Oleidesulfovibrio alaskensis DSM 16109: one gene and its partner. Each later gene encodes a partner of the first gene's protein in a complex. Links are inferred from orthologs where the notes say so. Each region holds a gene or a part of one and is shown on either strand. Other genes may lie near its edges.

Region 1 (15,690 bases):
ACGCGGCGAAAACGCATCAGAACCGTTATTCAGCAGCGTGATGGATGCATTGCCTATATCGCTGTGCACAAGGCTGCGCAGCGTATCCAGAGTCACGTCAAATTTGTTCCATGTGTACAGAGCCACACTGACACTTCTGCCGCGGGCCACACTTTCAAAACCGGCAGGCGGTGCACCGCGCAATGTCTCCACCAGCCTGTACACCAGAAAAAACAAGGCAGGTTCGGCCTGCAGGGCATCACGCAGCAGAGCTATCCCCTGTTCTCTGTGCCCTTCACGCAGTGCCAGTTCCGCGCTCACATGCAGCGACACAGGGCCGGGTACGGCAAGTGACAACAGCTCGCGGCACAGCTCCGGACGGTTCATGCTCAGCGCGCCCCACGCAAAAAACGGCGCCGCTATGCCGCCTTCCGGAGTCTGCACAAATGCCCGTGCCGCCTGTTCAAAAAAAGCACCGTTGCCTATTTCCCACAGAATACCCGCGCAGGTGAACCGGTAAGCCGGAGAATCACCGTACAGCGCGCCGTGCAGCAGCTTTTCGTCATCTTTTTCCAGCGCGGTGGTCCGTTGCAGCACATCGCCCATATACACGGCAGGGCCGGAATCGAGCACATCGCGCACAGCACACAGCCAGCGCATGTACACTTCGGAAGCCCGCTGTCCCGCGCACAGCGAAGCCACCACCCCCCGCAATGCCGAATCAAAGGGATTCAGCAACAGGGCCTGACGCAGCAGCCCTCTGGCAAGTGCCATGCGCTGCATACCCTCCTGCGGCGGCTGAGCCTGCAGGTCACGCAGCAAATGGTCGGCCATCTGCATGGCCAGTGCGGGATCGGTATAACCGTTGGTCAGATGCTGCCTGCGGAAAAGAGAGGTCATCAAATCGCGTTCCGGCGCGTTGCGCATAATCGTTGTCCTGTCTGTAGGTCTGGCGGGGCGTCACTTTCTGCCGGTATCCGTACGGCAGGATAAAAAAAGCAAAAAATGTTCCGCAACAGGCGCAGCGCGGCATGCACACACAGCACTCCACAAAAAAATCACTGCCCGTCCGCGGTGCATCAGTACAGTTCTTTCACGCCTTCATCACGGGCCAGAGTCTGCCCTTCCTGCGACAGTTTTTCACGCCGCCGCTCTTCGCGCCGCACCTCGCGCCGCATGAGGGCTTCGCGGTTACGGCGGTGCTGCTCGGGCGTTTCCAGTATCAGGCCCGGCACTGCAGTCGGTCTGCGGTTTTCATCCATGGCCACAAATGTCAGGTATGCCGAAGCAGCATGCCGCACCTCGCCCGTGAGCAGGTTTTCAGCCTCCACACGTACCCCCACTTCCATGGACGTATTACTGACCATGTTCACGCTGGCCTTCAGCACCATAAGCTCTCCCACATGTACGGCAGCCTTGAATTCCATCCTGTCGATGGACGCGGTGACCACCGTGCGGCCTCTGGCGTGGCGCATGGCCGCCACGGCACCGGCAAGATCGATATGCTTCAGAATGGTGCCGCCGTGGATGTTGCCGGCGGGGTTGGCATCCTGCGGCAAGCCTCTGTGCGTCATAATGGTATCGCTGTCGCTCACCTTACGATCATTCATAATATACCTCCGGTATCCTGCCGGCAGCGCGGCCTGCATACGGTGCACGCGCCCGCAGACAACAGGGTATGCACCGCCGCAGCCGCGTCCCGTACACAGCATACAAAAACGGCGCACCGCGGTGCGCCGTTACCATGCCACGGGCCTGTCAGCGCGAAAATTTAACTCCGCCCTTGCCCAGCAGGTCATGCAGGTGCACAACCCCCAGCAGCAGTCCGTCATCACCGGTGATGGGCAGCACGGTGATAGCTTTTTCTTCCATCATATCAATAAGCTGCGCCACTGAAAATTCTTTTCTGGCGGTCAGCGGACTGCGTACCATCACATTGGCCACCGGCGATGCGGTTTCCACGCCCGCCTCGCGGCAGACCATGCGGCGCACGTCGCCGTCCGTCAGAATGCCCGACAGGCGCCCCTGACCATCCGTCACCAGCACAGTGCCCAGCCGTCCCTCGTCCAGCACGCGCAGCGCTTCTCCCGTCCGCACGGTCTCGCGCACCACGGGCAGGTTTTCGGTATGCATCAGACTTTCCACCCGCATACTCAGCCGGTGCCCCAGCGAACCGCCCGGATGAAACCGCAGAAAATCATTTTCAGTAAATGATTTCCAATGGATAAGACATACAGCAAGGGCGTCGCCCATGGCCAGCACAGCCGTGGTGGAGGCAGTGGGCGCAAGATTGAGCGGGCACGCCTCGCGGCGGACGCCGGTATCAAGCACCACATCGGCACTCTTTGCCAGCGTGGACTCCAGTCCGCCTGTCATGGCGATAAGCGAAGCCCCCAGACTGCGCAATGCGGGCAGAATGGCGTTCAGTTCGTCAGTCTCGCCGGAATTGGATATGGCGATGATGACATCATCACTGCGCAGCATGCCCATGTCGCCGTGCGCACCTTCCACAGGGTGCAGAAAAAAAGCGGGAGTTCCTGTGGACGACAGCGTGGCCGCCAGTTTGCGGCCCACCAGGCCGGATTTACCCAGCCCGGTAATGACAACGCGGCCCGTGCAGCGTGCCATCAGTGTCAGCGCATCCACAAAACCGCCGTTCAGTCTGTCGCGCATGGCGGCAATGCCTTCAATTTCAATATCCAGCACCTCGCGCGCCAGCGGAATCCAGTCCGTGCGGCGGGTGCATTGTGCGTCCTGAGTCATAAGTTCGGAATCCCTGTTATGAGTTGCATCGCCTCCGGCCAGGGCTGTCGGATACACACCGGATGACGCTGCGATAAAAAAAGCGCATGCGGGCACACCGTGTCCGGCACGGCAGCCCGCATGCACAATATGTCGTATTTAGCAGCCGCACTCAAGGCACGACTTCAGATTTCCTTCGCACTGCAACGGGTAGCTGCCGGTAAAGCATGCCAGACAATAGTCATCCGGCGTACTGACCGACTTGAGCAGCCCCTCTATGCTGATGTAATGCAGGCTGTCCAAACCGATAAAGCGTTCTATCTCTCTTACGGAATGGTTGGCCGCAATCAGTTCGCCCTTGGAGGCAAAATCAATGCCGTAGAAACACGGAAACTTGATGGGGGGGCAGCTCACGCGGAAATGCACTTCGCGGGCGCCCAGCTCCCTCAGTTTTTTCACGCGGGTGCGGATGGTGGTACCCCGCACGATGGAATCATCCACAATGATGATGCGCTTGTCCTTGATCATATCCTTCACAGGGTTGATCTTCACCCTTACGCTGTAATCACGCATATCCTGCGAAGGCTGGATAAAGGTGCGGCCCACATAGTGGTTGCGGATCATGGCATGCTCGTACGGCAACCCCGACTGCTGGGCGTATCCCACGGCGCAGTATACGCCGGAATCGGGAAAGGGCATGACGAAGTCGGCATCCACCGGCGCTTCCGTGGCCAGCTGCTTGCCCATGGCTTTGCGGCAGAAGTAGACATTTTCTCCGAATACCATGGAATCGGGGCGGGCAAAGTAGATCAGCTCGAAGATACAGTGGTGGCGCTTTTTGCCCATATCCATATCATAGCTGTGCACCTTGCCTTTATCGATGACAATCATCTCGCCCGGCTTGACGGAACGGATAAGCTCCGCCTCCAGCAGATCAAAGGCGCACGATTCACTGGCAAAGACATGCGCGTCGCCCACTTTTCCCAGCAGCAAAGGACGAAAGCCGTGCGGGTCACGCACGGCTATCATCTTATCATTGGCCAGAATAAGCAGCGAATACGCACCGCGTGCCTCGCGGCAGGCAGCCATGACGGCTTCTTCGACAGTGCCTCCGTTCATGTGCTTGGCAATCAGATGGACAATTACCTCGCTGTCGTTGGTCGTCTGGAAAATGGAGCCGCTTTCTTCCAGTCTGGAACGAAGCTCCACGGTGTTTACCAGATTACCGTTGTGGGCGATGGCTATATCCATGTTTTTATAGCGCACACGGAACGGCTGGGCATTGCGCAGCAGCGATGCGCCGGTGGTGGAATAGCGGGTGTGGCCGATGGCGATATCGCCTTTGAGTTCTTTGCTCAGATGCCGTTCATTGAACACTTCCGGCACCAGCCCCATGCCGCGTTCTTCACGCAGGGCCGAACCGTCCCATGTTACAATGCCCGCACTTTCCTGCCCGCGGTGCTGCAGCGCATACAGTCCGAAGTAGGTCATGCGGGCGGCTTCGGCATGGTTGTATATGCCGAAGACGCCGCAGTATTCACGTTTCATGATATTATTTTTCCCCGCATACGGGCGCTTCGGTGCTGCCCGCGTAGTATTCCTGCAGGCTTTTCACGGTAAGCCCGCAGCGGCGCTGCTCGGCAATGGCCCGCGCGATGGCGTGCGCACCGGATACCGTGGTGCTGTAGGGTACCCCGTACAGCAGCGTCGCCTGCCGGATGTCCTTGGAATCCTGAACAGTACGCTTTCCGGAGGCGGTGTTCACCACCAGCGAAACCTCGCCGTTCTTTATGAAGTCCACAATGTTGGGTCTGCCCTCGTACACCTTGTACACAGGCGTACATGAAACATTGTTTTCTTCCAGCAGCTTGCATGTGCCTTTGGTGGCCAGCACCTCAAACCCCAGACCGGCGAACACACGCGCCACTTCCACAACGTAGGGTTTGTCCTTGTCGTTGACGGAAATGAAGACCTTGCCTTCCTGCGGCAGTTTCTGTCCGCCGGCGATCTGCCCCTTCATAAAGGCTTCCTCAAATGTGCGGCCCATGCCCATCACCTCGCCCGTGGAACGCATTTCGGGGCCAAGCAGAATATCGACACCCGGGAAGCGCTTGAACGGGAAGACGGATTCCTTAACGGAGAAGTAGCCTCTGCGGCGCATGCTCCACGGGTCGAGTTCGCGCAGCGGCGTTCCCATCATCACCTGTGTTGCCAGACGGGGCAGCGGCACGCCCGTGGCCTTTGAAACAAAAGGCGCGGTGCGCGAAGCGCGGGGGTTGACCTCAAGGATGAACACGCGTCCGTCCTTGATGGCGAACTGAATGTTCATGAGTCCCACCACCTTCAGCTCTGTTGCCAGCGCAACGGTCTGACGGCGGATTTCTTCCACAATATCAGCAGGCAGCGTGTGGGGCGGAATCACACAGGCAGAATCGCCGGAATGAATGCCCGCCTCTTCGATATGTTCCATAATGCCGGCAACGTAGGTATCGCACCCGTCGGAAAGGGCGTCCACGTCAACCTCTGTGGCGTTTTCAAGAAACTTATCGATAAGTATGGGATGCTCCGGAGCTTTGCCCACCGAGTTGGCAAAGTACGTCCGCAGCTGTTCCGCATCGTAAACCACTTCCATGGCACGCCCGCCCAGCACGTAGCTGGGGCGCACAACCACGGGATATCCGATGGTCTCGCTGGCTTTCAGAGCTTCTTCCAGCGACATCACGGTGTCGTTGGCAGGCTGCAGCAGATCCAGCTTCTGAATGAGCGCCTGAAAACGCTCGCGGTCTTCGGCACGGTCGATGGAATCGGGATGTGTACCCAGAATGGGCACACCGGCGCGCATGAGCGGCACGGCGAGGTTCAGCGGTGTCTGCCCGCCGAACTGCACTATGACACCGTCCGGCTTTTCCGCTTCCACAATGTTCATGACATCCTCAAAGGTCAGCGGCTCGAAATACAGCCTGTCCGAGGTGTCGTAGTCGGTGGAGACGGTTTCGGGGTTGGAGTTGACCATGATGGACTGCACGTTCATATCGCGCAGAGCGAACGATGCATGACAGCAGCAGTAGTCAAACTCGATGCCCTGCCCGATGCGGTTGGGTCCGCCGCCGAAGATGATGACCTTTTTACGGTCTTCGGCCACAAGCTCTCTGCCTGTTTCGTATGTGGAGTAATAATACGGCGTATAGGCTTCAAACTCGGCCGCGCAGGTATCCACCAGATAATAGGTGGGCCGGATGCCCATGGACTTGCGCAGATCGCGCACGGCGGATTCGGGCAGCTTCCACATTTCGGCAAGCTGTCTGTCGGAAAAACCGTATTCCTTGGCCCGCTTCATCAGCGACACAAGGTCGGGGTTCTCCGCCACCATGGAGTTTGCCAGCGCAAATCCCTTGAGGGCCGCTTCCATGTCCAGCACATCTTTGAACTGCCGCAGAAACCAGGGGTCGATGGCCGTGATTTCATACAGCTCTTCCAGCGTGAATCCGGCCAGCATGGCCAGACGCAGCCAGAATATGCGTCTGGAGTTGGGCGTGCGCAGCCGCGGCATGATGTCTTCACGCGCGGGCAGCTCTTCGCGGTAGTTGCCCCCGAAACCGGCAGCGCCCACTTCGAGCGAACGCAGGCCTTTCTGCAGGGCTTCCTTGAAGGTACGGCCTATGGCCATGGCTTCGCCCACGCTTTTCATGGCGGTGTTCAGTTCGTCGCGCGAACCGGGGAATTTTTCAAAGGTGAACCGCGGCAGCTTGATGACGCAGTAGTCGATGGACGGCTCGAACGACGCCATGGTCTCGCGGGTGATATCGTTGGGAATTTCGTCCAGCGTATAGCCCACTGCCAGCTTTGCCGCGATTTTGGCTATGGGAAAGCCGGTGGCTTTGGATGCCAGTGCGGAAGAACGCGACACACGGGGGTTCATTTCGATGACCACCATGTCGCCGTTTTCGGGGTTGATGCCGAACTGCACGTTGGAACCGCCGGTTTCCACGCCGATTTCACGCATGATGGCAATGGAGGCATCGCGCATCATCTGGTATTCGACATCGGTCAGCGTCTGGGCAGGTGCCACGGTGATGGAGTCGCCGGTATGCACGCCCATGGGATCGATGTTTTCGATGGAGCACACGATGACGCAGTTGTCATTGCGGTCGCGCATGACTTCCATCTCATATTCTTTCCAGCCCAGCACAGACTGTTCCACAAGGATTTCGCTCTGCATGCTGGCCGCAAGGCCCTGCGAAGCGATTTCCTCAAGGTCTTCCATGTTGTAGGCTATGCCGCCGCCGCTGCCGCCCAGAGTAAATGCGGGCCGCACAATAAGCGGAAAGGGCATTTCGGCGCCCAGCCTGCGCACGTCGTCCATGGTGCGGGCTATACCGCTGGCGGGCACTTTCAGGCCTATGTTGGCCATGGCCTGACGGAAAAGATCGCGGCTTTCCGCCTTGTTGATAACGTCACGGGTGGCGCCTATCAGTTCCACGCCGCACTCTTCCAGCACGCCTGTTTCGGCCACGGCAAGCGCCGTGTTCAGGCCGGTCTGACCGCCCAGAGTGGGCAACAGCGCGCAGGGTCGCTCTTTGCGGATGATGGCGGCGACGGTTTCCGGTTCAATGGGTTCGATGTACGTCCGGTCGGCAAGACCGGGATCGGTCATGATGGTGGCGGGGTTGGAGTTGACCAGCACCACCTCGTAGCCTTCTTCCTTGAGGGCCTTTACGGCCTGAGTTCCGGAGTAGTCGAATTCGCAGGCCTGTCCGATGACAATAGGCCCCGAGCCGATGACCATAATACGCTTGAGGTCGGTCCGCTTTGGCATTTCGCTTCGCTGTATGTCGTCTTGGTTAGGTGTTACACCATAAGGCGGACGCGCGAAAAAGCTGGTGAACAATCACGCTTTCCGGGCAAGGCAGTCCGGCCGCAGACGTTGCGGCACAGGGTGCGACAGCCTGCGCGCCCCGCAGTACCAGGCGAGAAAAGAAGCCCGCGGGCATCCTTTTGTGATTGTTGAGGAACATGCACACGAAGCCTATGCCCCGTCAGCAATCCCGCCTTTATACCCTTTGATGCCCCACAAACGCAAGCACCAGAGTTTGCCCTGCCGTCACAGAATGTGCCCGCGACGTTATAGAGTGCAGGAAACGCTTGCTCTTTACGGCGTGAAGCTGATAATTGCCGAGTACCTAAACCCCGCAAGAGGAGGGAACCATGCTTGCGATCCTGAAATACAAGGCCGGCAACCAGACAAGCGTGCGCCGTGCCCTGAACCACATCGGGATCCCCAACGTGATCACGGCGGACCCCGCCGAGATCGCCGCCTCGGAAGGCATCATCTTTCCCGGCGTGGGGGCCGCCGGACAGGCCATGGACGAACTGACGGCCGCCGGACTTGACGCTGTGCTCAAAGAGCAGGTGGAAGCAGGCAAACCGCTGCTGGGCATCTGTGTAGGCTGCCAGATAATGCTGGACTACAGTCAGGAAAACGATACCCGTACGCTGGGCATCATTCCCGGAGAATGCCATCTGTTCAATCCCGCGCTGGAAGACGAAACCGGCGCGCCCATCCGCGTACCGCACATGGGCTGGAACAGAGTGATACCCAGAAAGCCGTGCGCACTTTTCAAAGGCATTTCCGATGATGCCGAATTTTATTTTGTGCACAGCTACTTTCCCAACCCGCAGCCGGACTATGTCATTGCCACCACGACGTACGGCAAGGAATTCTGCTCTGTTCACGGCGGGCCGGGGCTGTGGGCCGTCCAGTTCCATCCGGAAAAAAGCGGCAGACCCGGACTGAAGCTGCTCAGCAACTTCCACGCATACTGCAAGGAGGCCGCCAATGCTCAGTAAACGGATTATCCCCTGCCTTGACGTGCGTGACGGCCGCCTGACCAAGGGCATAAAATTTCAGGGCAATGTGGACATAGGCGACCCCGTGGAAAGCGCCAGACGGTACTACGAACAGGGCGCCGACGAGATTGTTTTCTACGATATCACCGCATCGCACGAAGGGCGCGGTATCTTTCTTGATATTGTGGAAAAGGTGGCTTCGAGCATTTTCATACCTTTTTCCGTGGGCGGCGGCATAAACACCGTGGACGATATGCGCGACGCGCTCAACGCCGGTGCGGAAAAGGTTTCGGTCAATTCCGGTGCGGTGAAAGACCCTGACATCATCAGCAAAGGGGCCGCCCGTTTCGGTTCGCAGGCCATTGTGCTGGGCATGGATGTCAAGCGCGTGGCCCCGACAGAAGCCATCCCCTCGGGGTACGAAATCGTCATCCACGGCGGACGCAAACACATGGGCATGGACGCGCTGGACTGGGCGAAAACAGCAGAAGTGCTGGGTGCCGGTGAAATCTGCGTCAACTCCATAGACGCCGACGGTACCAAGGACGGCTACGAACTGACCCTGACCCGCATGATAAGCGATGCCGTGCAGATTCCCGTCATCGCCTCGGGCGGGGCCGGACATCCTGCGCATATGTATGACGCCCTGACCAAAGGCGGCGCTTCTGCAGCGCTCATCGCGTCCATTGTGCATTACGGCGAATACACCATACCCGACCTGAAAAAACAGATTCAGGCCATGGGCTGCAAAATGCGGCTGACCTGGTAACACCCCTGCAATGCAGGCCGCCGGCAATGCACACCCGGTGAAAAGCGGGTTGCGTACCGGCCACGGACTGCCGTCGGCAATGCGCTTTAACGCACGACGCTGTCTGCTTCTGCGCTGTTTACTTCTGCCCGCCATGCGCTCATACGCTGCATGGCGGGCTGTTTTTTCCGCTGACAACACCGCCTCGCGCGGCACGCCACAGGAACACTCAATGAGCATACGTCCCGCCACCCGCCGTGATACCGAAGCCATACTGGACATCTGGCTTGAAGCGTCCATCGCGGCGCACAGCTTTATCGATGCCGCATTCTGGCGCGACAACATTGAAGCCATGCGCACCGTCTATCTGCCTTCGGCCACAACAGTTTGCGTATACGACACACCGCAGGGCATCACGGGTTTTTACGCACTGCACAAACGCCATCTGGCCGCGCTGTTTGTGGCGCCACGGCGACAGCGCAACGGCACAGGACGCTGCCTTTTTGCCCATGCACTGCGTCAGGCGGGCGGCCTGACTCTTAATGTCTACGCCGAAAACCGGCAGGCCTGCGACTTTTATCTGGCGCAGGGGTGCACCATAGCAGCCCGCAACACCGACCCGCACACCGGCAGGGCAGAATACATAATGACCTGTGCCCCCGCAGAGGGATAAAACCCGCAGCGGTGTGCAGCCGCTGATGCCGCAGTACTAAAAACGCCCCGGACGCGCCACATGCGCGCCGGAGCGTTTTTCCTGTGTGAGCCTGTACGGTCACAAACTCAGAGTGCGGAAGAATCGGCTGCGGGCACTTGCCCGCAGAAACCGGCGGTTCTTTTACAGAACCGCCGGCGGGTTATCATCAGGCGCTTTTCAGGTTCTGACGCGCCTTGGTATTTGCTTTAAGCAGTACGGAACTGAGCTGTTCGATATCCACGGGTTTTTCCAGATACGCGAATGCGCCCAGCTTCATGCATTCTTCGCGGTCCGCTTCCGAACCCTGACCGGTCAGAATGATCACTTCCACTTCAGGACGGGTTTCCTTTACGCGGCGCAGTACTTCCTTGCCGTCCACTCCGGGCATTTTCAGGTCAAGAATCATCACTTCCGGCTGATCGCGTTCCACGATCTCCAGTGCCGATTCACCGTCATATGCCACGGCGGAACCCATTTCGCGCACTTCCAGCCGCTGCGAAAGCGTCTGGGCAAAGTCGCGCTCATCGTCCACCACCAGCACTCTGTTGGGCAATTCAAAATTGCACTGCCGGTAAATGGACGGGGTATGAATGTCACGACCGCCCACCACACGCACGTCATCCACTCCGGGCATGTCGATAACAGCAGCCCGCAGCGTGGTGCCCAGCCGCTCAAGGTCGGACACATGACCGTTGACCGTCAGTGTGACCGTGCCGGCATCTGCCGCCACAGCCACAAAATGGCCCTTGGTGGCCAGCTGCACTTCCACCTGAGCAGCCAGCAGCGCATCCTGCGCTGTTTTTCTGCTGCGGGCGTCGGGTTGCACGGCCTCACGGCCCAGCATTTCCTTCACAAGGGCGGCAGCCTCCAGCGGGGTGCTTTTATCCACGGGTATGACAATGTCATACAGCCCGGCAGCCCACGGGTCGGTATTGCCGGTCAGGGTGTTCACCCATTCCGCGGCATCGGAATCACCTGCGCGCATGGTTTTCTGCGCGTCGCTCTCTGATATGCCCAGCGTTGCGGCAGCCGCAAGCCGTGCATCCCTGTTGGCGATAAGACACACCTTGAGCGCGTGTTTTACCGCCGCAGGCACCATCATGGCGGTAAACCCGCCGAACATGACGTTTTCCTTGACCAGATATTCAGCAACAATCATGCGGAACCACGCTCTGGCGCGTTCCCTGTCGTTGGTGAACGAATTGAAGATGGACGGCTTGGCGTCGAAAGCCTTGCGCAGGCGCGACGCACTGATGCCGGAACGGCGCGAAGCCTCTTCAACCACGGTGTCATCAGTAACAAAACTGTATCCGGTAGCCTCCCGGATGGCGCTCAGGTACTGGTCTTCGTGGCAGTAGATCCCATAGTGGACAGCGATGACAGACATAGTTCCTCTCCTTACACCTGCATGGTCGGCCGGGGCGGTCCTGCTTACCACCCTTTCTCTTCGAGAATGGCCTGAATCTTTTCACGGGTCTTTTCTTCCGCGATGACCAGCTTTTTAGCGCTGGCCTCTTGGATTTTTTCCGTCAGACTGTTGATGTCGGCGGACTTTTCCACAAAATCCATGGCGCCGTGTTTCATTACTTCAACACCGCGCTCCACGGTGGCATGACCTGTCAGCACAATGACCTGAACATCGTCATTGGCATCTTTCATGCGTTTAAGGGTTTCCAGCCCGTCCAGTTCGGGCATCTGAAAATCAAGCACGATGGCATCGAACGACCGGCGCGCCACCAGAGCCAGCGCCTCGATGGGCGATGTGGCAGTGGTCACATCCATACCGCGGGCACGCATGCGTTCTGCCAGCGCATCCAGAAATTCCTGTTCGTCATCGACGATAAGCACTTTTTCAGACATATCCGTTCTCCTTCGATAAGGATCATATCCGTATGCCGGAGCACGGCACGAAGCCGCGCTCCGGCTTGTATCAGGCAGTTACATGCCTACTCTGGGCACGGTGATGGGCATGCCCATAAGCGGCCAGACCACCAGAACGAAAACCCCGACCACTACCAGCAGCAGCGCACTGGCGACCAGCCCGTACTTGAAGAACTCGCCGGAAGTGAACTGACCGGAATCGTACGCGATGGCGTTGGGGGCCGCCCCCACCAGCAACAGGAAGGGCATACCCGCCACAACCAGCGCACCGAAGAGAATAACCTCGGGCGATACGCCGAGATACGGCGCTATAACCAGCGCCACCGGCAGCGATATGGCTATGGCGGCCACGTTCATGATGAAGTTGGTCATCATCAGCACAAAGAAGCAGATGCTCATGACAAAGACAAACCAGTGGGCTTTTTCGAACATGACCAGCCAGTTGACGGCCAGCCACTTTGCCGCGCCGGTTTCCCACAGGCAGTAGCCTATGCTCATGGCGCCCGCAAACAGCAGGATGATGTTCCACGGCACATCTTCAAGATCCTTGATATCCAGAATCTTGAATACGAAAAACGCGATGCTGGAAATGAGGATGATGGCCGTTTTGTCCAGCATTTTAAGCATGGGGAAGAACGACCGCAGGCTCATGACCAGAATGACAATGCCCACGATAAGGGCGGCCATGATTTCCTTGCGGGTCAGGGGCCCCATCTGCTTGTTCAGTTCTCTGGCCTTTTCACGCAGTCCGGGTATGGTGTCGCGTTCGGGCTTGCAGAAAATCATGAAGAAGCCCCACAGCAGAAACACCATGAGCCAGCCGATGGGGGCCATGTAGTAGGTAAGCTCGAAGAACGAGACCTCGGTACCCACTATCTCCTTGAAAAAGCCTACGGCCACGGCACCGCGGGCGGCACCGAGCAGCGTGATGATGGAGCCTGCGCCGGCCACATAGGCCATGCCGATGAACAGCCCCTTACCAAAACGGGTCTTGCTGCCGGTGTCGTCGTACAGAGCATAAATGGCCAGCAGCAGCGGATACACGGTGGCCGCCACCGCAGTATGTGCCATAATATGCGTCAGCAGCGCGGTGACCACAAACACGCCCAGATAGATGCGGCTTGTTTTTTCACCCACGACCATCAGCATTTTATAGGCAAGTCGCTTTGTCAGCCCGGTTTTGGTAAACACCAGACCGATCATGATGGAAGCAAAAATAAAGAGCACCGACGGGTCCATGAAGTCCTTGAACGCTTTTTCGGGCGGACGGACAAAGAAAAGAACCTGCAGCACGCCGATACCCAGACTGGTGATGCCGATGGGCACCACCTCGAACACCCACCACAGACCGGCAAACATAAATACGGCAAGAGCACCCTTGGCCTCTTTCGAAAGCGGGAACCGTTCACCCAGCGGATCCACCGCATCCGGCCACGCCGGAGAATAGTAGATCACCAGAAAAGCAGTCACCCCCAGCAACATGAAGCACAGTCTCTTCCAGTCAAACGATGTCGATTGAGCTTTGGTAGACATACGTTGTTCCTTTTTCAAAAAAGCACCCCGGCTAACCGGCGGCACACTCCGTAATTTTTGTTCTCAGATAGTCGAAAACATCGCCCAGACGCAGCACACCCGTCACTTTCCCCTCTTTGCGTACCAGCAGCGGCTGGTGCACACCCAGAATGTAGCGGTGCAGTGCGTGTTCCACCGTGTCGGATTCCTCCACGTATTCGCTCTGTTCAGGCACATGCATGATGTCTGTTATTTTGCACGAGCCCGCTTTGACACACAGCGAAGCAGTGGGGTCGGACCACAGACCGAAGTCGCGGATAAGCCGGTTCACAAGGTCGGAAGTAAGCGTTCTGCCCTGATAGCGTTCAGGGTCCACATGCTCGTACTTCGGCTCAAGTGATTTGAACACGTCCAGCATGGTCAGCTTTGCGACCACCGTGCCGCCACGTGTCACCAGCACGTCACGGTGCGGTTTACCGGTGCCTTTTTCGCGGCAGTGCTGCTCCAGCGCCATAAACGCATCGGCCAGAACACCGCCTTCTTCGATGACAACATACTCGGAAACAGGGATCATAACATCCCGTACTAAGGGTGTTTCCATACATCCTCCATTGCTAGGCGGCCCTGCAAGGGGCCTACTCCGCGCCCTGCAGCGCCGCTTCCTCGGCAGCCGCCGCAATGACCTCAGAGAGCTGACTGATGTCCACCGGCTTATTAAGATACTCGTAAGCACCAATAACCCTGGCAGAATCCTCGTCCTTACGGCCTCCGTGCCCTGTCAGCATAATAACCTGCATCCGCGGACATTGTTTGCGGACATGACGCAGCACTTCCAGCCCGTCCATGCCGGGAAGCCTGAGATCAAGAACCATCACCGATGCCCCGCAGTCATTCACAATCTGCAATGCGTGCTCCCCGTCATGAGCCGTGTCCACGGTCATGCCGCGGATTCGCAGACGTTCGGCCAAGGTCTGTACAAAGTCGACCTCGTCATCCACCAGCAAAACGTGAATAGTCATGTCAGTCTCCACCCTTGTTTTCCCTAACCGCGCCCCTGCGGGCTGCCTTTGCCGGACTGCTGCACGCCTGTGCATTGTCTGCGGCGTCTGGCAAGCTTTGCCTGTCCCACTGCCAGAGACAGCCTGACAAGCAGCGCATCCAGCGCAAACGGGATATAGATGTCATCAAAGGCTCCGTTTTTCATGCCTTCAATGGAAAGTCGCACCTGATTTTTCCGTACCATCAAGATAACCTGTGCGCAGGCATCAGGACGACCCACCTGGGTCAGAAACCGCATCACCTCGGACCCCACCTCTTCCGTGCCGAAAACCAGCACGTCTGTTTCCGGCGCAAACAACATCATGCGCGCCTCGTCCAGACTGCGGCAGACGGTGCAGGCTATGCCCAGCTCCGCCAGCCTTCCGGTCAGGTTGTCCGCAAACTGCCGGTCGGAATCATACACAGCCACCACAGCGTTTTTCATGCCTGACCCTCCCGGAGCATCGCCACGGTGTATGAATCCGGTCGGGCGCCCTGCAAACCTGCAGCGCCGGATGCATACAATGCCGTGCCGCGGCACGGTAAGGATGAAGGCATTTCCAGACAGCTTGTGTATCTGCGCATGAATCGTTCCTTGTCTTTGTGAAAATAAAGGCAAGGAACGTGCCAACAGAGAGTGAGTAGTTATCTTGGTACATTAAACCGATTGTTAAAAAAAGCACACACTATGATGAAACAAAATAAATCAATCATGGCGCCCAAGCCAGATACGATTTAATACATTTTAAGACGCAAAAAACGTTTCGATTTGTCCGACTGATGAATCAGACCGCAGAAAACCGCCGGCACCGGCCAGAAGAGACTGAGCCAGTGCCAGTTCGGGAGAGCTGTCAGGCTGCGGAAGGGGACCGCCGCTGACATTGAAACGCACCGTAAGCCCACTGCCCGCAGCCTCGCCCGTCAGCGTGACGGAAGAAGCAGCAGGAAGCACCCCGAAAAGCGCATCCATCACGTGGAAAAGCACCATCTGGAACTGTACGGGATCGGTGGAAAAAGAAATGCCCGCAGGAGTCATCCCGTGGGCAAGCGAAATCTCTTTGAGCCGTGCAAAACGGCTGCAGATGAAAACAAAATAATCAAGCCATTCGGCTGCATTCAGTGTGGCAACAGGGGTGTCGGGGCTGTGGGCCAGACGCGAAAGAGCAGCGCATATGTCCATACCCCGCTTTGCCTGCGTGCCGATACGCCCCAGACTTTTTTCAAAGATTTCCCGTCTGGGAAAATCCTC
Region 2 (14,849 bases), on another replicon or contig:
GAACTGCTGAAGGGCAAGGCTGAAGCTCTGAAGGCCTACCCCCAGCTGCGCGTTCTCATCGAAGGCAACTGCGACGAACGCGGCACTCAGGAATACAACCTTGCACTGGGCGAACGCCGCGCACGCGCCGCGTTTGAATACCTTGTGCTGCTGGGCGTACGTCCCGACCAGCTTGAAATCGTCAGCTACGGCGAAGAACGCCCCGCAGTTTCCGGCAACAACGAAGCTGCCTGGGCCAAAAACCGCCGCGCAGAATTCAAGCTTATCAAATAGTAAGCTCTTCATTGCCAATAGAGAAGCCGCCTGAAAGGGCGGCTTTTTTTATTGCCGCACCCCCGTCAGGCTACGCCCGACCCGCTGCGGGCGGCATTGACGACCGGCCCCCTGCAAAAGCCCGCCTGTGCCAGTCGCATGACGTTTGCGGCAGGACACGGCCATACCGGTGCAGCCCTGTCCGGCAGCCTGCAACCGGCCCCGGAATGAACAGACCGCACGCAGACAGGGAAGCTTACGAGGGCAGCGGCACCACCTGCGGCAGCCGGATCAACGGACGGCAGAGACAGCAAAAGCGCCCGCGGCGTTGCCGCGGGCGCTGAAAGTATGCTGCAGATACAGACAGATGCGCTAGTCTTCCACCGCGCACCCCAGTGAACGGGCAATGTGCTTGGCCGCCCTGCGACCGGCCCCCATGGCCAGAATAACCGTGGCGGCACCGGTCACTATATCACCACCGGCATATACGCCGGGCATGCTTGTTTCGCCGGTTTCCTCGTCCACCGACACATAGCCCCTGCCCGTCAGCTTCAATTCAGGTTCATTTTCCAGCAGTACGGGGTTGGACCGTGTGCCGACGGCAATAACGGCAAGGTCTGTGGGCAGTTCCACGGTGGCACCCTGCACGGCCACCGGCCGGCGGCGACCGGACTCATCGGGTTCCCCCAGCTCCATTTTCTGCAGCACAACGGCTGCCAGACTGCCGTTTTCACCGGCACGGAATTCCAGAGGACCGCACAGTTCGGCCACCTGCACGCCTTCTTCAATGGCGTGTTCCACTTCTTCGTGGCGTGCAGGCATTTCTGCCTGCGTACGGCGATAGACGATATGCACAGATTCGGCGCCCAGCCGCATGGCTGTACGGGCCGCATCCATGGCCACGTTGCCCCCGCCGAAAACAGTCACGCGGCGGCCGCGGATGATGGGGGTGTCATATTCCGGAAAAGAATACGCCCGGCCCAGATTCACACGGGTAAGATACTCATTGGCGGAAAACACGCCGTTGAGATTTTCTCCCGGTACTCCGAGAAAACGCGGCAGCCCCGCCCCGACTCCGATAAAGACCGCCTTGTACCCCTGTGCGAAAAGATCGCTTATGGAAAATGTTTTGCCGCCCACTCTGTTGCGGACAAATTCCACCTGCAGTTCACGCAGGGCGTTCACTTCCTTGGCGACAATCTTTTCCTTGGGCAGACGGAATTCGGGAATACCGTACACAAGCACGCCGCCCAGTTCGTGCAGGGCCTCGAAAACAGTAACCTTGCACCCGTGCGCGGCCAGATACCCCGCCGCAGTGAGGCTGGCAGGTCCGCTGCCGATACAGGCGACCTTTTTTTCCGGGTCAATGTAAGGGCATTCCGGTTTACCGGTTATCAGACCGCAGGCGTCACGGTGCATGTATTCGTCGGCCACAAAACGTTCCAGACGGCCGATGGCCACCGGCTGCCCTTTTGCCTGCAGTATGCACGCCCCCTCGCACTGCGATTCCTGAGGGCACACCCGCCCGCACACGGCAGGCAGGCTGTTGGTGGTTTTGATAATCCGGTAGGCATGTTCCACATCGCCCTGCGCCAGCGCGGCGATGAACTGCGGTATGGGCACTTCCACAGGGCAGCCCTTGACGCAGCGGGGCTTTTTGCACTGCAGACAGCGCCCGGCCTCCTGCCGCGCCATTTCCGGCGTATACCCCAGCGCCACTTCGTCAAAATTACGCACGCGTTCCGCGGGCGGCTGGTTGGGCATGGGCACACGGGGCAGTACGGGCTTTTTACTTGCTTTCATTACACTTGCACCTGCAGTGATGGTCGTAGGATTCACGCTCCAGCGGGCGGAATGCGCCCAGCCGCTGCCGCAGTTCCGCAAAATCCACCTTGTGTCCGTCAAACTCCGGTCCGTCCACACAGGCAAAACGGGTCTCGTTGTCCACCGTCACGCGGCAGGCGCCGCACATGCCTATGCCGTCCACCATTATGGAGTTCAGGCTCACCGTGGTTTTCACGCCGAAAGGTTCTGTGGTGCGGGCAACAGCCTCCATCATGGGCACAGGGCCCACGGCCACCACTTCGCTTACACTGTCGTCTGCTTCCAGCCGCTGCCGCAGCAGTTCGGTAACCAGCCCTTTATGTCCGTAGCTGCCGTCATCGGTGGAGACAAGCACTTCAGGAGCAAATTCCTTGAGCTCTTTTTCAAACAGCAGCAGATCTTTGCTGCGGGCGCCGATGATGGCGACCACGTGGTTGCCGGCTTTATGGTGCCCCTTGGCAATGTGATGCATGGCGGCAATGCCGGTGCCGCCGCCCACACAGATGACTGTGCCGCCCTGCTCTATATGCGTCGCACGTCCCAGAGGACCGCACAGGTCAAGAATGGCATCGCCCTCGTTCAGGTCTTCCAGCATGGCCGTGCTTTTGCCCATGACCAGATACACGATGGTTATGGTGCCTTTTTCAGGGTCGGCATCCGCGATGGTCAGCGGAATACGTTCACCATGTTCGCACACGCGCAGAATGACAAAGTTGCCCGGCTGCGCCTTGGCGGCAATATGCGGAGCATCGATGACCAGCTTGCTGGTCTGGCCGGGGATCAGCCGCTCCTTGGAAATAATTGTATTTTCCATATGCTATCCGTTTGCTTGCTGCTCCGGTCATGCCGGACAGACATGAAGCTTATCATCCGTTCCTGCAGAAAAAGCGTGCTGCGCTGACTGTGCAGCCGCACAACCATAGACAAAACACCATCACAGGCATGCAAGTCAACCTTGTGCCGCGGGGTGCAAGCCAGATGCGGAATACGGGCCCGCCGGCGGACAACGGCTGCGGCTGCATCCGCAGACCGCCAGTGTATGCCGGATACGCTGCAACGAGTATTATTACGCTGCCGCAGAAGATGCGCAAGCAACGGTATTTTTCTGCCTGCATCCTGCACGACCGCCGCAGGATGCAGGCAGCGGCAGAAATCAGACGCCGGAATAACTGTCCACCACGGCTGCCGCACGGCGCGCCGCAGCATCCACGCGGACCCGCAGCGAAGCGGCATACGCTTTCATATCAGCCACAGGTACCGTGGCCACGCCGGAATCCATGGCCGCCTGCGCCACGGCGGGAGTTTCCCACTCCAGCACACGCGGGTCCAGCGGCTTCGGTATGACATAGTCCACGCCGAACTCCAGAGAATCCACACCGTACAATGCGCAGATTTCTGCAGGAACAGGCTCGCGCGCCAGCGCCGCCAGCGATCTGGCAGCGGCGATTTTCATGGCCTCGTTGATTTCCGTGGCGCCCACGTCCAGTGCTCCGCGGAAAATATACGGAAAACCGGAAACATTGTTCACCTGATTGGGAAAATCGGAACGCCCTGTACCCATGATGCAGCCGGGGCAGGCTTCTTTGGCATCGGGATATGCAATTTCCGGATCGGGATTTGCCATGGCGAACAGCACCGGATCCTTTGCCATGGCCCGCACCATGTCTTTGGAAACAAGGTCTTTTGTGGACAGACCAAGGAACATGTCCGCCCCTTTCATCACATCTTCAAGACTTCCGGCATCTTTTTTCTGAGCAAACCGTTTCTTGTAGCTGTTCAGATCGCTGCGTCCGGCATGGATAAGCCCCCGCGAGTCGAACATGTAGATATTTGCAGGATCGACGCCGAGTGCAACATAGAATGTGGCACAGGCAATGCCTGCAGCTCCGGCTCCCACAACCACAACCTTCATGTCTTCGGCCCTGCGGTTGGTTATATCCAGCGCGTTGAGCAGCCCCGCTCCGGAAATCACGGCGGTGCCGTGCTGATCATCATGAAACACGGGAATATTCATCTCGCGCTTGAGCGTCTCTTCGATGTAAAAGCATTCCGGAGCCTTGATGTCTTCCAGATTGATCCCGCCGAAGGTGGGCTCCAGCGTTTTCACCACCTCGATAAGCTGATCGGCGCTGCGCACGTCCAGATTGATGTCAAACACGTCGATGTCGGCAAAGGTTTTGAACAGCACGCCTTTGCCTTCCATAACCGGCTTTCCTGCCAGCGGGCCGATGTTACCCAGCCCCAGAACCGCGGAACCGTCTGAAACCACGCCCACAAGGTTGGAACGGCCGGTATACAGCGCGGCCTTTGCCGGATCTTCGCGGATGGCTTTGCAGGCTTCGGCCACGCCGGGCGAATACGCCATTGAAAGATCTTTCTGGTTTCTGCAGGGCTTTGCGGGAACGACTTCCAGCTTACCGGGGCGCGGAGCCTCATGATATTTCAGTGCTTCTTCTTTTGTGAAAAGAGCCATTGTCAGCCTCCTGAGTGGTCACAGATCAAGTTTGGGGGTTACATACAGCTCGCCGCCGCAGGCATCGTTGATCACCAGCAGCGGAAAATCACGCACCGTCAGCCTGCGCACGGCTTCCGGGCCCAGCTCTTCATAGGCCACAACCTCGGCGGCCAGAACACACTGTGACAGCAGCGCACCGGCGCCGCCCGTGGCTCCCAGATACACAGCGCCATGCTCACACATGGCGTTGCGCACCGTGTCGCTGCGCTTGCCCTTGCCTATGGTGGCACGCACCCCCAGTGCAAGCATGCGGGGAGTGTAGCTGTCCATCCGGCCGCTTGTGGTGGGCCCTGCCGACCCGATGGGGCGTCCCGGCGGCGCGGGTGCCGGTCCCACATAGTACACGACCGCTCCTTCCGTCGGAAAAGGCGGGGTGCCGCCGCTGTCCAGCTGTTCCATGATGCGTTTGTGCGCCGCATCGCGGGCTGTATATATATCGCCCGAAAGCAGCACGACATCACCGGCGCGCAGTTGCAGCACATCCTCAGACCTGAGTGGTGTGGTAAGATGCCAGGTAGCCATCAGAGAATCACCTCTCTGTGCCGCGCCGAATGGCACTGCACATTCACCGCCACAGGCAGGCTGGCAATATGGCAGGGATGCAGGGCAATTTTCACAGCCAGACATGTCGTGCGTCCGCCAAGGCCCATGGGACCGATGCCCAGCGCGTTGAGCGCATCCAGCAGCTCGGTTTCCATGGCGGCCACTTCCGCATCGGGGTGCACGTCGTCCAGTCTGCGGAACAGCGCCCGCTTTGCCCGCGCGGGAGCAAGGTCGAACGTACCGCCTATACCCACTCCCACGATGGTGGGCGGGCAGGGGTTGGGACCGGCTTCGGCCATGCGGCGTACCACAAATTCCTTTATACCCTGCCAGCCCTGCGCGGGGGTCAGCATGGTGCAGCGCGACATGTTTTCGCTGCCGCCGCCTTTGGCCATATAGCGTATGGTCAGCCGGTCGCCTTCCACCAGTTCCGTATGCACGATGGCGGGACGGTTGTCGCCGGTGTTGCAGCGCGTAAGCGGATGGCACATGGACTTGCGCAGGCAGCCTTCTTCATACGCCTGCGCCATGGCGCTGTTCAGCACATGCTGCAGCGAACCGCCACCCAGACGCACGTCTTCGCCCATTTCCACAAAAAAGACCGCAGCGCCGGTGTCCTGACACAATGCCAGTCCGCCGGATGCGGCAAGGTCGGCGTTTTCCAGCAGCTGACGCAGCACCTCTCTGCCCGAAGCCGAAGTCTCACTCTCCATGCTGCTTTTCAATGCGGCGTACACATCATCGCCCAACACCCTGTTGGCGGCCAGAATCATCTGCCGTACCGCAGCGTGCACAGCGGACGCTTCTATTATCCTCATATGGTCACACCTTTTCCGACATATTGCAGACATACCGGCCCGCGCGGCGGCATACGGCACCGGACACGGCCCCGTCCGCGCGCGCAACCCCTGTCTTAAACGTCTTCTTTGCGTTCGTCACCCCCATACAGTGGCATAACATGCCCCGCATGTTCATTTTTTGCACCATATCCGCCGGAGAGATCGCACATAAAAAAGCCGCCCCTTACGGGGCGGCCGTCAATGTTTCAGGTTTCCGGCGGTGCGGCGCACAGGCCGCAGCCCGCTAGGAGCCGTTGTTGGGCTGAATGAGAATGGTCGGATACATGCCGCGCGGGTCACCGTCCTGATAGGGCTGGATGATGTTGAACGTGAAGTTCTTACCCTTCTGTGCGTGTCCTGTGCCTTCGCTGCCATCAAAAAATGCACCGTTTTCGCTGAGAATACGTTTGATGCGCTTTTTGAAGGAATCAAGGAACGGACCGCCCTTGCCGCGGAAGGTCATACGCCCCATGGTCACTTCACCGTCCACTTTGGCAAACTCTTCAAAGCTGATGGAATGGGCAGCCAGATCGGCCTTGTTGCGGATATATCCCCACACAAGGTGACCGGCCGGAATTTCCAGCGGCTCTTCCAGATCGATGATGGTGTGCGGCATGACCACGCATCCGTCACCGATTTTCAGCGGACTGCTTTCGCTGCCCTGCAGGAACGAGTTGAACCCGGTGAAGATCATGTCGCCCAGATGCGCGTTGATGATCTTTCCGCCGTGGGCAGTGACGCAGTTGCGTTCCAGACGGCTGTTGATGATGTAGCAGTTTTCCTGCGCGTTGCTGCCCTTGCCCATCCATGCGTTATCCAGATAGGCGCGCTGTGACACCAGCACATTTTCGCCGATGACGGTGTCGCCTTTTATGACGGCATATCCGCTGACGGACGCACCGGAAGCCGACCCGGCGCCGCTGGCCATATGACCCGAGGCAAAGACCTCCTCGAAATCCTCCTGCCGCACTTCCACAAACTCCATGAGGACGCCTGTGGGGCAGGAACCGGCTTCCTGCGATATGTACTTGTCAAGAATGGCTTTATCAAAGCTGTAGTGGAACTCCAGCTCATCACCGCTCTTTATCCATATCTGTCCGGGTTCCACGCATTTGCCCACCAGTTCGCCTGTCTGCACATACGAGAAGTAGCGCACCACGCTGTTGTGGATGGTGGAAAGGTCCACCGTTGCAAAGGAACCGATGAAGCTGCCTTCCGTAAGCGAACCGTGGATGTTTGCATAAGGCATGGCCACGGTGTTGCGGATGGTGAACTCTTCCGGCGATTCCGGATCGTGCGAGTTGGAATGCACCAGCGTCTTGTTCAGAAAGCTGTCCTTGATGGTGATGACCTCGTCGTCATGCAGAGGAATCATCTTGCCGTCGCAGACAAAATGCTGACCCTTGCGCTTCAGTTCGTCACCGCGGATATCGCTCTTGTACAACGCAGAATGCAGCACGTTGACACGGCCCAGAAAGTAGCTGCCGGCAAGACTCGAGTTCTTGAAGTGGAAATGCACGGGGTCATCGGCCGAAAGGCCGTAGAATGCATAGAACTTCGAGTAATGCAGGTGCGGCGTCTGCCGGCGCACGTAGTCGCCCACGTCAAACTTCTGATGGCGAAGGTTGACGTTCACCCGGTCAATGATGCGCTCCAGAAGCAATTCCAGCTGCGTCATGGCTTGTCTCCGTAACAGCGCGGTCCCATTGCCGCGGGACCGCAGTTGTCGGTTGTTCCTACGTCAATGCGCAGTAGGTTGTTAGCGGACAGTTGTCCTCGGCTCCGTTTTTATGAGCCTTTTCATGGATTTCGCACAAGGCAGCGTCCATGGTCGCGTATATGTGGTCTTCTCCGATGCGTTCCCACACGTGGGTACGCTTGAGCACCGCAGTGACAGCCTCGTTCATGCCCGAAAAAGACAGATCGATGCCGGCGCTGCGTACACGGTCGATAAGCAGTCCCAGTGCTTCTTCGCCCGATGCGTCAATATCGTTGATGCCGTTGCACACTATCAGAATGTGGCGCAGGCGGGGCATGGCCTCCATGCGTTCCATTATCTGGTCTTCCAGAAAGCTGGCGTTGGCGAAAAACAGCGGCCCGTCAAAACGGACAACGGCCATATACTCGCACTGACGCAGCCCTCTGGCCTCCGCATCGCGCATATCCAGATTTTCGTCGCGCGACAGGTTCGCCACGCGGGGACGCATGGATTTATACAGGAACACACCCAGCGACAGCACCACGCCCACAAAGATACCCTTGTCCAGATGCGGCGCAAACGCCAGCGTGCACAGAAAAGATACAATGGAAATGGCACCGTCGTACCACTGGGCCTTCCATGCATGGCGGAAGCCCTGCGCGTTGATCAGCCCGATAACCGCCATCATGATGACCGCTGCCAGCACCGACTGCGGGAGATGATACAGCAGCGGGGTGAAAAACAGCAGCACAATGACCACAGCCATGGATGTGAACACGCTGGAAAGCCCGCTTACGGCACCGGAAGCCAGGTTGACCGCCGAACGCGAAAACGAACCGGATGCGGGATAGCTTTTGCCCACCGCGCCCAGAATGTTGGCAAGCCCCTGCCCCACAAGTTCCTGGTTGGGGTCAAGACGCTGACCTGTTTTGGCGGCCATGGCCTTGGCAATGGAAATGGCTTCCATAAAGCCCAGCAGCGAAATAATGGCAGCATAGGGAAGCAGCTGCAGCATGACGCTGATATCAAGGGTCGGAATGGAAAGCGTGGGCAGACCGCTGGGCACGGTGCCCACCACCGCACCGCCGCCCATCATGGGCAGTGCGTTCACGTCAAGAGGTCTGTTACCCACCTTCAGGCGCCACACGCGTCCGTCGGTCTGCATACCGTCGGGAGTCTGCCCCTGCTGATAAAAAAGCATGGAGCCGTCGGCCATGACCACACCGTCAAACAGCATGTCGCGCAGCGCGGCTCTGTCGTTATGAATGCCGCCTTTCAGGCGGTCCATGGCCAGCCCCACTTCCTTGATGCGGTATTCCAGCTCAAGGTGGGCATTGTCATCGGCCAGGCCTTTTGCTTCTTCAAGCTTTCTGCCCAGCTCCGCGCGTTTTTCTCCCAGTGCGGGAATGGCGTTCACCTTCTGGTTAAAGGCGGCGATCAGCTCCGAGGCCGCGGGGGCCTTGAGCGCGGTAACGGGAGCCTTGGCATCGTGCTGAAACCCGATACCCCACGATATGGTGGTGGTCAGCGCCACGGCCACCAGCACGTTGGGCACCTTGGGCATGTACCGTTTGAGCAGATACATGATGGCAAAGGCCAGCACCCCCATGACAAGGGTCGGCCAGTGCGTGAAATTCATTGCGCTTTCAATGACGCGGATAATGGTTTCGTAGTGATGCTCGGCTTTGTCCACATACACGCCGAACAGCTTGGAAAGCTGCGAGGTGGCAATGATGATGGCCGCCGCGTTGGTAAACCCGTTGACCACGGGGTGCGACAGAAAGTTAACCACCAGCCCCAGCCGCAGTACACCCAGCGCCAGCTGAAAAAGTCCCACCATCAGAGCCAGCATGATGGCGTATGCTATGTACGCCTCGCTGCCCTGCGTGGCGAGAGGAGCAAGCGAGGCCGAGGTCATCAGTGAGACCACAGCCACCGGACCGGTGGCAAGCTGACGGCTGGAACCGAACAGCGCCGCTACCAGCGGAGGAAGAAAAGAGGCGTACAGACCGTAATATGGAGGCAATCCCGCAAGCTGCGCATAGGCCATGGACTGCGGAATTAGGACCAGCGCCACCGTGAGACCGGAAATCAGATCCGCTCTCAGGCTTTCGCCGGTATACCCTTTGAACCATCCGAGGAAAGGGAAGACTCTCGTCAGCATTCGTTCACCCGTCGCTTTGTATCTTCCGCAGCCGGACGGAATAATCCTGCCCTGCCCGACGCGGAAACTGCCTGAACATGCCGGAAAAAACCGGCAGCGATGCACAAGGATTCCCGGCACCCGCGCGGGCCACTGCGCGCTGCCATGCGGAACCCTGCCGCACCGTCATAACTGCAAACACTCCGGCCAGATGCATACCGGCTGCCCACCGGCGCTTCCGGCTGCCCGCCGGAAAGCATATGTTCAATGCATATGACCAATTGTGACCCTTAAAAATTTTTCTCCCAAAACACAAGGTAAAAATTTCACAAGCTATAATATATGTCAAAACAAAGACATAGAAGTCATTTCGACAGACTTGAAAGTTTTGTCAACCTCTTTCTGGGATGTGATTTTTTACACAGGACGCCTGCCCCCGGGCCGCCGGCACACACGTGCCCCCCGCACAGGCCTGCATGCCGTACGGCTTTGAACACCCCTACCCCGCATCAGGCATGGACCACGGACCCCGCACCCGAAGCGTTTTGGCAGCCAACCCGTACAGGGTATGCCGCAGGCGGCAGAACAGTGCCCCGTCGCACAACGGTTCAAAGCGGCGCACACCTTTTCCGCAGCAGGCTGCAGCAAAATGCAGCAGCGCACCACCATGAGACATCTGCTCGTTCCCGAGTCAAACAAGCGGCCGCAGGTGCACAGGGCATTCTGCACACACCGTGCCTGAAAGAGGTGTTCACGAAAGACAGATTGCCCCGCCATAAAATATTTCTTTATGCATGCCGCATTAGCGCCGCATGCGTTATTCCAATCAAAGCCTAAAACCTGATTATGGGCAGTGTGTCAACACCCGCCATGTTGCATGATGTCCATATGCGTATTTCCTGTGATTTTTTTCGCGCATCAAAAAAAAACGGCCCCGCAACGGGGGCCGTTTCATTTATTATCATTTTCATGCAGACCGGAAGATATCAAACCGGCGTCACTGGATTTTTTTCAGTGCGAAGTTGAGCATCTTTTCCGCTTCCACAAAGTCGGGTTTTAATTTCAGAGCCATACCCGCAGCCTTGGCTACTCTGTCCCACTTGCCCCAGTCCACATACAGCCGGCCGAGGTTAAAAAACAGATGCGGGTCATGCCCCGTGTACTTGGCAGCCTTGAAGTAATACTTTTCGGCCACGTCGAACTTGCCCAGCTTGCGCAGGGCAATGCCGATACGGTTGTACAGATGCACCGACTCGGGGCTTTCATCCAGCGCCTGCGCAAGGTATTCAAAAGCTTCTTCGTAGCGGCCCGCTTTCAGAAAGCGGTCGCCAATCTCGCCCTTCAGCTCGGCATCGTCTTCAAACCGGGCAACCAGTCCGCGGAAGTGTTTCTGCGCATCCTCAAACTGACGGTCGTCCAGCATCTGCTGCCCGCGCCGCATCTCAGCCTCTTTCGACGCTTCAAACTGCCTGAGCTGTTCCTGCGCTTCGGACACGGCGGCCTCTTCCAGCGCCTTGACCAGCGATGCCACCACATCCAGCACTTCACGTTCCGCACCGGGTTTGTAAGAAATGGTCAACGGAAAAACCCTGCGCAGTTCGGCGTCATTATTCAGATGATGCGCCGCATCATCCAGCAGACGCTCGAATTCCTCTTTCTCCGCCTTCATCAGCGGGTTTTTAAGAACAGCCAGCAAAGCAGTGTGATACGACTGCGCAGCGGGCATAACCTTGCCCTGCCGCAGCAGCGAACGCACCTGCGTAAGCTGTTTCCGCGCTCTGGTCAGTTCAGCAGACATTCTTTTCTCCGGTCGGCACGGCTACTTTCCCAGATGTTCGCGCAGCAGTTTGCGGAACCTGCCGAAGAAGTAGTGGCTGTCGTTGGGTCCCGGGCTGGCTTCGGGGTGGTGCTGCACCGAAATGACCGGTTTGACGGTATGCTCGAAACCCTCAAGCGTATTGTCATTCAGGTTCACATGGGTCACACGCACATCGGGAACTGCATCCAACTCTACACAGAACCCGTGGTTTTGCGAAGAGACTTCTATGCGCCCCGTTGTCAGGTCCTTCACCGGGCTGTTGCAGCCGTGGTGCCCGAATTTAAGCTTGCGCGTGGTACCGCCCAGCGCATGCCCGAGCAGCTGATGCCCCAGACAGATGCCGGCCACGGGCATCATGTCGGTCAGTTTTGCGATTTCGGCTATTTCAGCCTTCAGCGTTGCCGGGTCTCCGGGACCGTTGGAAAGGAACACGGCCTCGGCACCGCAACGCTGCACGTCCTGCGCGGTAAAAGAAGGCGGCACCACAAGCAGGTCCAGTCCTTCTGCGGCAAGCAGGCGCAGAATATTCCATTTGATGCCGAAGTCATAGACCACCACACGCGGCCCCTTGCCCGGCCATGCGTACACCCCGTCCTGCAGAGTCACTTTCTGAGGGCGCTCGCCGTCCCAGCGGTAAGGGCTTTCGGGTGCCACGCGCACAACCAGATTCTGGCCTTCCATGGACGGCAGGTCTTTTGCCCGCTGCACCAGCGCCGCGGGGTCGGTCTCCGCAGTGGAGATAATGCCCCGCATGGCTCCGTGCATGCGCAGATGACGGGTAAGGGCGCGGGTGTCTATGCCTTCGATGCCCATAATTCCGTTACGCTTGAGATAATCGGGAAGCGACGCCACGGAACGCCAGTTGGAGGGCACCTTGCAGCATTCCTTAACAATGAACGCCTCAACGTGCACCTTGCCGGATTCCACGTCTTCGCGGGTCACTCCGTAGTTGCCGATAAGCGGATAGGTCATGCAGACCATCTGCCCCGCATACGAAGGATCCGTCAGCACTTCCTGATAGCCGGTCATGCCGGTGTTGAAAATCACCTCACCACCCGTCTCTCCGGGGCCGGTAAAGGAACGGCCTTCCAGTACGAAGCCGTCTTCAAGGGCCAGCAGCGCTCTCATCCTTCGTTCTCCCGTATCATGTTGATAATTACGTCGATATCCCCGGGGCGGTCCACACCGTGCGTCCGGTATGCCGTTTCCACCACCCGTATGGGTATATTGTTTTCCAGAAGCCGCAGCTGCTCCAGTTTTTCCGTACGCTCAAGCACGGACTGTTCCAGCTGCGTAAAACGCCGCAGAGCCTGATACCGGAAAGCATACAGCCCCACGTGCCCCATGCAGGGCGCACCGGACTGCCCGTCGCGGCAGTACGGTATGGCTGCCCGCGAAAAATACAGAGCGTCACCCCCCGCCGTGCACACCACCTTGACCACATCGGGACAGGCGGCCTGCTGCGGGCTGATGGCCCGCGCCAGAGTGGTTACCTGCACGGCGGCATCTTCAGCAAAAGGCCGCACCAGCTCGGAAAGCATGCGCGGCTCCAGTGCGGGCTCGTCACCCTGAATATTAACCACCACGGCGTCCTCGTCCAGCTGCAGCAGCGTTGCCGCTTCAAAAACGCGGTCGGTGCCGCTGGGGTGGTCGGAACGGGTCATCACATACGGCACGTCCAGCGCGTGCGCCGCTTCCGCAATCCGTCCGTCGTCCGTGGCCAGCACCACCTGCTGCAGCTGCGGACACAGGCTTGCCCTGTGCCACACATGCCAGAACATGGGGCGGCCCTGAATATCTGCCAACGGTTTGCCGGGAAAACGGGAAGAATCGTATCGTGCCGGGATTATTCCGTAACATGCTGTTGCGGTCATGAGTCCTGCCGGAATATAGCTGCGTGGCGGCGGGTGCCGCCCGGTAACAGTGCGCCAAATCGATGGACTATACCTGCAAACGCCGCAGGAGGAAAGAGCTTTCAACCGGCCGGAACCCGCACGGACTGCCGCAAATCGGCAGGACACGCAACATACTGCCGCTGCGGATTATTTTCAGCGCTCATGCCTTATGTTGACCGCACACCGCATCTATAGCATAACACCGCCCTCGCGGGTGTCCCTTGCAGGGCGCCGCAAAACCACCCCGCCGAGGTTTCACCGTGAACAGGGAACATCAGAGAGAAGTAGACAAACGCCGCACGTTCGGCATCATCAGCCACCCCGACGCAGGCAAGACGACCCTTACCGAAAAGCTGCTGCTTTTCGGCGGGGCCATACAGATGGCCGGCACCGTCAAGTCGCGCAAGGCAGCCCGCCACGCCACGTCAGACTGGATGGCCATGGAGCAGGAACGCGGCATATCCGTCACCACCTCGGTGATGAAGTTCCACCACAACGGCTACGAAATAAATCTTCTCGATACCCCCGGTCACCAGGATTTCTCGGAAGACACCTACCGGGTGCTCACCGCGGTGGACAGCGCGCTGCTGGTCATCGACTCCGCCAAAGGCGTGGAAGCGCAGACCCTGAAGCTGATGGATGTGTGCCGCATGCGCAGCACTCCCATTGTCACCTTCATCAACAAGCTGGACCGTGACGGCCTGCATCCGCTGGAAGTGATGGATGACATTGAAAGCCGCCTCAATATCCAGTGCAGTCCGCTTACCTGGCCCATCGGCATGGGAGCGGATTTTAAAGGCACATGGGACATACGCACCGGACGGCTGCATATGTTCACCCCCGCCAACGACGGGCGCATCGCCTCGGGGCGCATCATTGAAGGACTGGACAACCCGGAACTGGACGAAGCGCTGGGCGAACAGGCCGTTACGCTGCGTGACGAGCTGGCGCTGCTGGCAGAAGCCGGAAACCCCTTTGATAAGGAACGGTACCTCAAAGGTGAACTGACCCCGGTGTTTTTCGGTTCGGCCATCAACAATTTCGGTGTGCGTGAAATGCTGGACACCTTTGTGGATCTGGCACCGGCTCCCCAGCCGCGTCCGGCCACAACCCGCACGGTTTCACCCTATGAAGAAGATTTTTCCGGTGTGGTTTTTAAGATTCAGGCAAACATGGACAAAAACCACCGCGACCGCATCGCCTTCATGCGTATCTGCTCCGGCAAGTTCACACGCGGCATGAAAGTGCGTCATCACCGCATCGGCAAAGAAGTGGCACTGGCCAATGCCACCATATTCATGGCGCAGGACAGAACCGGCG

What was found.
Region 2: the proteins of carB (region 1) and carA are in contact, whole or in part, in a solved structure (PDB 1KEE), measured with the Escherichia coli proteins. The link is inferred for Oleidesulfovibrio alaskensis DSM 16109 from one-to-one orthologs.

Annotation. Positions count from the first base shown.
Region 1 is NZ_KI519495.1:10,339-26,028, forward strand. The notes cover bases 4,074-7,908. They hold carB (carbamoyl-phosphate synthase large subunit), read right to left. Parts: upstream 7,538-7,908; coding sequence 4,274-7,537; downstream 4,074-4,273. Other genes in these bases: purF (amidophosphoribosyltransferase), read right to left, coding at 4,074-4,269. In the rest of the region: H586_RS19540 (glycosyltransferase), read right to left, coding at 1-906; H586_RS0115365 (acyl-CoA thioesterase), read right to left, coding at 1,059-1,589; H586_RS0115370 (KpsF/GutQ family sugar-phosphate isomerase), read right to left, coding at 1,738-2,742; more of purF, read right to left, coding at 2,881-4,073; imidazole glycerol phosphate synthase subunit HisH, read left to right, coding at 7,927-8,568; imidazole glycerol phosphate synthase subunit HisF, read left to right, coding at 8,558-9,337; H586_RS0115395 (GNAT family N-acetyltransferase), read left to right, coding at 9,549-9,989; H586_RS0115400 (response regulator), read right to left, coding at 10,177-11,397; H586_RS0115405 (response regulator), read right to left, coding at 11,442-11,870; H586_RS0115410 (SLC13 family permease), read right to left, coding at 11,949-13,424; H586_RS0115415 (hypothetical protein), read right to left, coding at 13,456-14,004; H586_RS19545 (response regulator), read right to left, coding at 14,039-14,422; H586_RS0115425 (DNA-binding transcriptional response regulator), read right to left, coding at 14,446-14,886; H586_RS0115435 (sensor histidine kinase), read right to left, coding at 15,187-15,690. UniProt on the Escherichia coli protein: Large subunit of the glutamine-dependent carbamoyl phosphate synthetase (CPSase).
Region 2 is NZ_KI519496.1:57,331-72,179, forward strand. The notes cover bases 10,699-13,692. They hold carA (glutamine-hydrolyzing carbamoyl-phosphate synthase small subunit), read right to left. Parts: upstream 12,763-13,692; coding sequence 11,635-12,762; downstream 10,699-11,634. Other genes in these bases: H586_RS0116930 (tetratricopeptide repeat protein), read right to left, coding at 10,813-11,613; kdsB (3-deoxy-manno-octulosonate cytidylyltransferase), read right to left, coding at 12,759-13,508. Also shown: peptidoglycan-associated lipoprotein Pal, read left to right, coding at 1-273; gltA (NADPH-dependent glutamate synthase), read right to left, coding at 625-2,055; H586_RS0116875 (sulfide/dihydroorotate dehydrogenase-like FAD/NAD-binding protein), read right to left, coding at 2,042-2,890; H586_RS0116880 (malic enzyme-like NAD(P)-binding protein), read right to left, coding at 3,230-4,549; H586_RS0116885 (FumA C-terminus/TtdB family hydratase beta subunit), read right to left, coding at 4,568-5,113; H586_RS0116890 (fumarate hydratase), read right to left, coding at 5,113-5,952; H586_RS0116900 (transferase), read right to left, coding at 6,218-7,651; H586_RS0116905 (SulP family inorganic anion transporter), read right to left, coding at 7,710-9,836; H586_RS0116945 (peptide chain release factor 3), read left to right, coding at 13,790-14,849. UniProt on the Escherichia coli protein: Small subunit of the glutamine-dependent carbamoyl phosphate synthetase (CPSase).